Regions from separate parts of the uncultured Intestinibacter sp. genome, predicted to be linked through region 3. Evidence: riboswitches for the same ligand, from Rfam matches in the RefSeq annotation. Region 3 holds a riboswitch; each other region holds the start of a gene.
The links. A riboswitch is a leader RNA that binds a small molecule or an ion and turns the genes downstream of it on or off. The one in region 3 is predicted to bind FMN.
Positions count from the first base shown of each region.

Region 1: another riboswitch for FMN. It lies ahead of RDX53_RS03425 (FGGY-family carbohydrate kinase); the one in region 3 lies ahead of ribD (bifunctional diaminohydroxyphosphoribosylaminopyrimidine deaminase/5-amino-6-(5-phosphoribosylamino)uracil reductase RibD).
Region 2: another riboswitch for FMN. It lies ahead of RDX53_RS02830 (ECF transporter S component); the one in region 3 lies ahead of ribD (bifunctional diaminohydroxyphosphoribosylaminopyrimidine deaminase/5-amino-6-(5-phosphoribosylamino)uracil reductase RibD).

Region 1 is NZ_CABQXJ010000010.1:39,467-42,750, reverse strand. It holds gene RDX53_RS03440 (ROK family protein) at 1-196, shown strand, start outside; gene RDX53_RS03435 (CDP-alcohol phosphatidyltransferase family protein) at 236-595, opposite strand; gene RDX53_RS03430 (flavodoxin) at 810-1,241, shown strand; FMN riboswitch at 1,602-1,719, shown strand; gene RDX53_RS03425 (FGGY-family carbohydrate kinase) at 1,805-3,284, shown strand, end outside.
Region 2 is NZ_CABQXJ010000008.1:36,527-39,810, reverse strand. It holds gene tsaB (tRNA (adenosine(37)-N6)-threonylcarbamoyltransferase complex dimerization subunit type 1 TsaB) at 1-254, opposite strand, end outside; gene tsaE (tRNA (adenosine(37)-N6)-threonylcarbamoyltransferase complex ATPase subunit type 1 TsaE) at 254-706, opposite strand; gene RDX53_RS02830 (ECF transporter S component) at 996-1,610, opposite strand; FMN riboswitch at 1,723-1,840, opposite strand; gene RDX53_RS02825 (amidohydrolase) at 2,229-3,284, opposite strand, start outside.
Region 3 is NZ_CABQXJ010000041.1:17,858-21,141, reverse strand. It holds gene RDX53_RS08630 (riboflavin synthase) at 1-438, opposite strand, end outside; gene ribD (bifunctional diaminohydroxyphosphoribosylaminopyrimidine deaminase/5-amino-6-(5-phosphoribosylamino)uracil reductase RibD) at 463-1,575, opposite strand; FMN riboswitch at 1,722-1,839, opposite strand; gene RDX53_RS08620 (hypothetical protein) at 1,928-2,263, opposite strand; gene RDX53_RS08615 (PIN domain-containing protein) at 2,463-3,077, shown strand; gene RDX53_RS08610 (hypothetical protein) at 3,199-3,284, opposite strand, start outside.

The DNA.
Region 1 (3,284 bases), on a different contig from region 3:
TATAGTAAATACTCTAGATCCAGGAATAATCGCAATAGGTGGAGGCGTATCTAAATCAGAAGATATTATCTTAGATGGATTAAAAGAGATGGTAAGGGGGCATCTTGTTTATAAAGAAGAGGAGTTTGCAGATATTGTAATAGCTACTTTAGGCAATGATGCTGGAATAATTGGAGCTGCAATATTAGGGCAATAAAATAAAAATAAGTCCGAGTTATTTTATAATTTCTCGGACTTACTTTATATTAAAATAAAATTTTCTATCTAAATCCAAAGAATCCATAGTTAAATCTATTAAAATTTCTTCAATTGCAGTTAGAGTAGCAACTATGAAAATCATAAATAAATTTAAACCCATAGTAGGTACGAATCTAAATAAAATAACAAAAATCATAATCATATCAGGTATACTATCCAATTTTGCCCCAAGTTTACTTGTTGCATTAAATTTTCGGGCGATAAACCCATCTAATACATCTAAAATTCCGCAAATTATATAAATAAATATAAATAATAATTTTTTAGGATTTAAATAAATTAAAAATAGGGAAAAAAATATTCTAAATGATGAGAGAATATTAGGGATAAATTTCATGAAATCACATCTTTCTAAAATTAAATTATATCTATAAGTATAGCAATACCAACCGTTTTATTCATTTATTATAAAAAATAAAAATAAATTAGGAAAAAGTGATTGACAGATTAAGACAGACTTACTATAATTTAAATCAAGATAATGATAATTAATATCAAATATAAATAATTCACAATAAAGATTAATAATCAAAGGAAGGTGGAAATTTAAAATGAGTAAAATAGCAGTAGTATATTGGAGTGGAACAGGAAACACAGAAGCAATGGCTAATTTAATAGCTGATGGTATAAAAGAAGCAGGCGCTGAAGTTGAAGTAGCTACAAGTGATTGCTTTGGAATAGATGATGTAGATAATTATGAAAAAATAGTATTAGGTTGCCCATCAATGGGAGATGAAGAATTAGAGGATTCAGAATTTGAACCAATGTATTCATCAATAAAACCAAAATTAAATGGTAAAAAAGTAGCATTATTCGGATCTTATGGATGGGGAGAATGTGACTGGATGAGAGATTGGGAAGCTGATGCTAAAGCGGCTGGTGCAGTTTTAATGTCAGAAGAAGGATTAACAGTTAATGAAACACCAGAAGGAGACGCTTGTGACGAGTGTAAAGCTTATGGTAAAAAAATAGCACAAGCATAATAAAAATATAAAACCCTAAATATATTCAAAAAAGAGAGTAGATGTAAGAATAGAAATATTTTTAATACATATAGTATTTTATAAATACTACTAATATATGTTTAATATGTAAATATAGTTTATATTGTTTTAAAACCGAAAAATAAAATTTAAAAAGTTAAAAATAAAAATTAAAAATAAAAGTTAAAAAATAAAAAAGTAAATAAAAGTGTTCAAAAAATAAAACTTTAGAGAGATTTAAGCCATATCGAGGGAGGATAAAAAATAGGCAACTATTTTTTAAACCTCCCTTTTCCTCTTTAAAATGTTTTTATTGACATATATTTACAATAATACTACCATCAAATTATAAATAAAAATATATGTCTTCGGGGCAGGGTGAAATTCCCTACCGGCGGTAAAGCCCGCGAACTATTTTTATAGTTGATTTGGTGAAATTCCAAAGCCGACAGTAAAGTCTGGATGAGAGAAGAATGTTTTAGAATTTAGGTAATATGTAGCTCGGAGATATTTTCTTCGAGCTTTTTTAATCCGAAGATATAAGAAATTTGGAGGCATAGTAAATGACGAAGTATTATATTGGATTTGATTGTGGAACTCAAAGTACAAAGACAGCTTTGTATAGGGATGATATGGTTTGTATGGCAAAAACACAAATAGCAACTAATTTAAAATGTCCAAAACCAGAGTGGCTTGAAATGGATGTCGATGATTATTTAGATGGTGTAATTGAAGGTATAAAATACTGTATTGAAGCTAGTGGTATAGATCCCAAAGACATAAGAGCTATTTGTGGAGATGGTGTAATCTGTGGGATTGTAGGTGTAGATAAAAATTTAAACCCTATAACTCCATACATAAATTATCTAGATTCTAGAACAAAAGAAGATGCAAAATGGTTAAATGAAAATGTAGAAAATATATGGGCAAGTGAAAGTGGAAATGCGTATGTAGATTCGTTTTATCCACCATTATTTGCGCGTTGGTTTTTAAAAAATATAGAAGGGTTCAGAGAAAATGGTGCAAAACTTTTGAATAATGGACCTTATGTTTTGGCAAAATTAGCAGGATTAAAAGCTGATGATGCATTTATAGATTGGGCGACTATTTCGGGATGGGCGCTTGGTTATGATGTTATAAATAAAAAATGGTCAGAAAAGCAAATGAAACTTTTAGATATACCTATGAGGATGTTGCCTAAAATAGTTAAGCCATGGGATATTGTAGGGAATCTATGTGATGAAATGGCAGAAAAATTGGGATTACCATCTGGAATACCTATCGTAGCAGGTGCAGGTGATACAATGCAATCTAATATCGCTTGCGGAATAATAAATCCAAACATGGCATCTGATGTAGCAGGGACTTGTTCAATGTTTACTGTAACAACAGATCAAATAAATGAAAAATTGAGCACAAAAGACTCTGGTCTAATTTTCTGTAGTGGAACATTGCCAGATACTTATTTTTACTGGGGATACATAAGAACTGGCGGGTTATCGCTTAGATGGTTTAGAGATAATATTTGTGATAAGGTTGGTGAATCTTCTTATTATGATGAACTACAACAAAAGGCTGAAAAAGTTAAGCCAGGATGTGAAGGTGTATTATTTCTTCCTTATCTACAAGGTGGTTCTGTAGGAATAGAAAATGCAAGTGGAGCGTTTTTAAATTTGACAACAAATACGGACCAAGGAATTATGTGGCGTGCTGTGCTTGAGGCGATAGGTTATGATTATATTTATGTTGCAGACATGTATAGAAATGCAGGGTGTAATTTAGATAGAATTGTTGTGACAGAAGGAGGCAGCAAAAGTTCTTTATGGAATCAAATTAAGGCCGACATGCTAGGAAGTGAAGTAGTAACATTAGAAAATGTCGAAGGTGCAGTACTTTCGGATGCAATACTTGCCGCTTATGCAGTAGGTGACATACACGATTTGAAAAAAGCACTTTTAGATGTAGTTAAAGTTAAAAAAGTTTATACTCCAAATAAAGAAAATACTAAATTTTATAGAGAGATGTTTAAAATTCAACAACAAA
Region 2 (3,284 bases), on a different contig from region 3:
ACATGAGCTATTGCCTTTGCTGTTGCCATACCAATTCTAAGCCCTGTGAAAGAACCTGGACCTTCACAAACTGCAATCGCATCAATCTCACGCACATTTAAATCACTTAAACCTAGCATATTTTCTATCATTGGCATAAGTTTTTGTGAATGAGTTTTTTTAGTGTTAATTGTATATTCACAAATTAATTTATTGTCTTCTATAACAGCTACACTTGCCGCCATAGATGATGTATCTATCCCTAAAATCTTCATTATTTAGTCAACTCCTCAACTATTTTTTCATATTCTTCGCCATAAGGAATAAGCGTCATCTCTCTTCCCATGTCTTTGTAGTTTAATTCTATTTTTAAGTATTCATCTGGTAGTATGTCCTCGATTATATTTGCCCATTCGATTATACATACACCGTCACCATTTATGTATTCTTCAAATCCTATATCGTACATTTCCTCGCTACATCCAATTCTGTATACGTCGAAATGATATAGTGGCATTTTTCCTTCGTATTGGTTCACTATTGTGAAAGTTGGACTTGTGATATAGTCATCTACTTCTAGTGCCTCTGCCAAACTTTGAGTCATTGTTGTTTTTCCTGCACCTAAATCACCGATTAAACAAACTATGCTCCCTGGCTTTAAAAGTTTACCTAACTTAAAACCAATCTCCCTAGTTTCTTGATCGTTATTTAAGTATATATTCTTTATCATCTGTGTGTTTTTCATATTTTCATCTCCGTATCTAATCTACTATTTAAACTATAAGGTGAAATTAATGTTATTTATTACACTCTACAGTTTAAATATAAACCAAATATTATTATATTATACTTTTTAGTAGTTTTATAGGCTTATACGTTATTTTTTCAATGTATAAGACTATATTTATTATAACCTAAAAAAAGTATGAGATATGTCGCTAGCCTTATACTTTTCATTAACTCGATGGAAACTAAAAAACCTGCCCTAACAAAAGGACAGGTTTATTTTTATAAATCTATTTAACTCTTAATATTCTTTCCATCTTTTTATATAATGGTAAAATTACCACTGTCATGATTGCACCTTTTAATATATTAAACGGTATTACTAACCAAATCATAAAAGTGAATAAATCTGTAACTCTGTGGTTTAATACTGTACCCATGCTTATTATTACATCCATTGGCATTACTAATCCGTATAATGGGAATACTATGTAATAATCTACTACTGCACCGACTATCGCCATAAGTATTGTTCCTAAAACACCACCGATTAATACATTTTTATAAGTTTTAGCTTTTCTACATATAAAGCATACCATTAATACATATGGTCCTGCGATTAATATGTTTGCTATTTCACCAACGCCTCCAGTTGTACTTCCTGAAACTGCTTGTAATAAGTTTTTGATTACGACTACTATAAAACCTGCAACAGGTCCCATTGATAATCCACCGAATACTGCTACTATATCTGATAAATCAAGTTTTAAAAATGATGGGAATATTGGTAATGGCACTTCTAAAAATCTTAAAAAATAAGATATAGCTGCCAAAATTCCTATCTGAGCTATCACTCTAGTAGACATTGTTCTTTTTGATTTATGAGTATTTACACTTTGTTGCATAATACATAACCTCCAATAAAATAAATTATTATAGGTCAAATAAAAAAACTCGAGAGAATCTTCTTCTTCGAGTTTTATGAGCAATCATAATAAATAAATCTTTTAAATTTATAACTCTCTTCTCTCATCCAGACTCTACTGTCGGCTTTGGAATTTCACCAAATCAACTAATTAAATAGCTCGCGGGCTTTACCGCCGGTAGGGAATCTCACCCTGCCCCGAAGAATTTTTCTAGTTATTTTATTTTCCTATTCAATTATTATAATAATCAATGTAATAATTTCTGTCAACAAAATTAATATTTTCACATGCTACATTTATACATTATTCTTATTAATTCCATATTTTTTTATATATTGAATATTATTTTTAGCATATATTAGATATAAATTTTTATTTTTTTGTTTACACAATATTATTTTTTGAATTTAAATTATAATTATTTATTTTAATTATAACTTAATGTTATTGTTTCCTTAATATTATTTTTTCACTAATTACATTATTATATTATCTTTTTACTAATTACATTATTCTTATTAATTATTTTTAATGTTTTATTAGTTACTTTCTAATTACTTTTTTATTACTTTTTAATGCTTAGATTTTACATTTAATTTATCTTTTATAAACGACTTTTCCATCTATTATTGTGTATAAAACATTACTTTGGATTTCTAGTGGGTTTCCGTCCCAAATTACTATATCGGCATCTTTTCCAACTTCTATAGAACCAACTCTGTCTTCTATTCCTAAAACTTTTGCTGGATTTATAGTTATCGCCTCTAATGCTTTTTCTTGTTTCATACCGTATTTAACAGCTAATCCCGCACATATAGGTAGATATTGCAGTGGGATTACTGGATGGTCTGTCATTATGCAGATATCCTTCCCTGCATTTGATAAAATCCCAGCAGTTTCAAAAGTTAAGTTTCTAAGCTCAATTTTTGATCTTTCTGATAAAGATGGACCTACTATAAGTGGATAATCTTCTTCTAATAATTCTTCCACTATCATGTGCCCCTCTGTGCAGTGATCTAGTGTAAGTTTTAAATCGAATTCTTGAGCAATTCTTATCGCTGTGAACATATCGTCAGCTCTGTGTGCATGTGCTTTTAAAGGTATTTCCTTTTTTAACACAGGTATAAGCGATTCTAATTTTATATCAAATTCTGGCTTATCTATATCTTCATCTTCTTCTGCCGATTTTAAGTCAAATAAATATTCTTCTGCCTTTCTTAAATTCTCTCTAAGTAATGCAGCAATCGCCATTCTTGTCTGTGGTGTATTATCATTTGAACCGTAGCATGATTTTGGATTTTCACCAAATGCAACTTTTGATGCAACTGGATTTTTGATTATCATTTTGTCTATTCTTCTACCAAAAGTTTTGATTGCAGCTGCTTGTCCACCCATAACATTTGCACTTCCAGGAGTTGTGCAAACTGCTGTTATTCCACCTTCATACGCCTCTTTAAATGTTCTATCCATTGGATTTATTCCGTCGATTACATTTAAGTGTGGTGTTATAGGGTCAGTTTCTTCGTTTCCATCAGCACCTTCTACTCCCATTCCGTCTTCCCAAAGACCTAAATGAGTGTGTGCATCGATAAACCCTGGATAGATGAATTGCCCTTGTGCATCTATTATTTCTAATGTATCCGTATTTGGGTC
Region 3 (3,284 bases):
CGTAAGACTTACGCCATCTATAGTTATTGAGCCTTTATAAACGACATAATCTAAAAAGCTTTCATCAGATTTTATACTAATCCAAACTGCATTTTCTTCTTTTTTAAAATCTATTATTGTTCCTGTTGTATCCACGTGACCTGTAACTATATGTCCTCCAAATCTCGATGATAAGCTCATAGCTCTTTCCAGATTTACTTTTGAATTTCTTGTTAATGTGCTTAAATTTGTCGCTCTTACAGTTTCCATCATCACATCTGCTACAAATTCATTTTGAAATACTTCACAAACTGTTAAGCATACTCCATTAACCGCTATAGAATCACCTAGATTTACATCTTCTAAAACTTTATTTGCACAAATTCTTATCTTCCCACTTTTACCACTCGCCGTAATATTTTTAACTATTCCGACTTCTTCGACAATTCCAGTAAACATAATACCTCCTCTCTGTAATCAAATTTATTTAATTACATCTGCCTCTATCAAAATATCATTATCTATCATTGTTGTATTTGTAATATGTAAGTTTATTGCATCACTCAAACTCTCAATTCCCATTCCAGATACAAAACTAGGTGCATCCTTTCCTCCTATTATCTTCGGAGCCATAAATATTTTAACTTTATCAACTAAATTTTTTCTAAATAAACTGTCATTTAAAGTCGCCCCACCTTCGACTAATACTGAATCTATTTTTAATTCACCCAATTTTTTTATTACAAAATTTAAATCTACTCCTGATTCATCTTTTGGTGAAATATATACATCTACATTGTTTTCTTTGAGTAAGTTTATCTTGCTTAAGTCGTTTTTGCATGTAAAAATTATTGTTTTTGCTTTTTTATCTTTTACTAAGTTTAAGTCCATAGGAATTTTTAAATTAGTATCGATTACTATTCTTATCGGATTTCTAGTTTTTTGATTTTCTATCCTAGTTGTCAAACTCGGGTTATCTTTTAAAACGGTATTTATACCTACCATAATAGCCATATATTTATTTCTAAATTCATGCGTCATTTGTCTAGATTTTTCGTTTGAAATCCACTTAGATTCCATATGTTTAGTCGCTATTTTTCCATCCATACTAACAGCAGTTTTTGAAATAACTAATGGTTTATTGTTTTTTATGTAGTGAAAAAATACCTCATTTAACTTTAGACCTTCTTCTTTTAAAATCCCTGTTGTAACTTCAATTCCAGATTCTCGTAATTTTTTTATTCCGCCTCCTGCTACTAGTGGATTGGGATCTGTATTACAAATTACAACTCTTTTAACCTTATGCCTTATTAAATTATCTGCACATGGAGGTGTTTTGCCAAAATGTGAACAAGGTTCTAATGTAACATACACTGTAGAATCTTTTATATCTTCCTTAGCACTATTTATTGCATTTACTTCCGCATGTGCTTGACCATATTCCATATGATATCCTTGTCCAATTATTTTATTATTTTTAACTATAATGCATCCTACTAATGGATTTGGATTTACTGCACCAATTCCCAATTTCGCAAGCTCTAAAGCCTTTTTCATATAGTAATTATCTTCTTGAGATTTTGAGTCAAATTTCATAAGAATTCCTTCTTTCTCTATAATGAATTTACATCAGCATATTTTATAACCATTTTTTTACAATCAAAAAAGCCCTGATATAATCAGGGCTATACGTTCAATAATTAAAATGATACTAAAACTAACTTAAATTTGTTTTTATCATTTTTTATCTTCTCTCATCCAGACTTTACTGTCGGCTTTGGAATCTCACCAAATCAACTACAATCGTAGCTCGCGGGCTATACCGCCGGTCGGGAATTGCACCCTGCCCTGAAGAATATTTTAAATTCATCTTTATTAACTTATATCTGTAATGTAACACATTTTGAAATAATTTGCAATTTATTATCTATTTTTTTCAAAATTAATTTTATTTCTTTTTAATTAATTCTATTTCTTTTTCTAATTTAGCAATTCGCTTTTCTTGATTTTGTATTTTTTTATTTAAATTTGTTATTGTTTCTCTTTGTGAATCTAGTATGCCTATTATAGAGCTTAAATTTTTATCATTTGTTTTAGCAAATTTATCAAAAAATTCTTTAATACCCTCCTCATAAAACACATTTAGCCCTTCATTATAAGCCTTTATAATATAGTCTATTAGTTTATCATACTCACCATTATCTACTTCCTGTTTTAAGTCTCTCCCTAATTTTTCTTTTAATTTTTTATCAAAATCTATCGCCTTATCTTTATTTTCATTCATAATTCTATAAAATCAAAATTACTTTTAATTTTGACCCTTTGCCCCCTTCATCTTAATAAAAATTATTTCTTAATATTATTCTAAATTTAAGAAATAAATTTTTCTATAGATTTTAAAATATGGTATATAAAATTTTTTTTTGTAAATAATTCTAAATAGATGAGCTCATTATTTTAAAAATTAATAAGGGAGATTAAAAATGCAAAAGATTTTTTTAGTAGATACAGAGAACGTAAATATACGTTCACTAAAAGGAGCTAATTATTTAGATGAAAATGATTTAATAATACTTTTTACAACAGATAAGACTATTGTTCACAATTTTCATAACAATTTAATAAAAACTATAGAAACAAAAGCCACTATAAAAAATATACATATAGAATCTGGCGGCAAAAATTGTCTTGATTTTCAATTGGTAAGTTGTTTAGGACTATTAATCGGATCTAATACTAAAAAAAATATTGAGTATTATATAATAAGTAGAGATAAGGGCTACCTTCATTCAATAAACTTCTTATATGAACAAACCCAATGTTCTATACACTTAATATCTAATTTAAAATCATTATTTGATGAGAATTATGATGATACTTTGGCTATAATGCAAAATATGGACAACGAGATTACAGAAGCATTAAAGAATCTAGGATATACTAATAAAACCATAACAAAAGCATTAATTGCAATAGATTCATCAAAAACAGAAAAGGATTTAGAAGTTAACTTTTTTCTTCAATTTGGCTGGAATAACAAGATATATAATACTTGTAAACCAATAATATTCAAGTATGATATTCTTAATATCGCTTAAATTAACGTAAAAAGTATAATTATTGTATTTTCTCTTAAATAAAATATATTGTAATATATAAAAAGCACTGTCTTTTTTAGACTAGTGCTTTTTTAGTTTATGTATAAAACTTTTAATAAAGTTATTTCCCTTTTCCATCTTTCACTTGGAATTTCTTTTTATTTAAAAAAGCTAAGTCCTTTTTAAAGAAAATACCAGCGAATATTT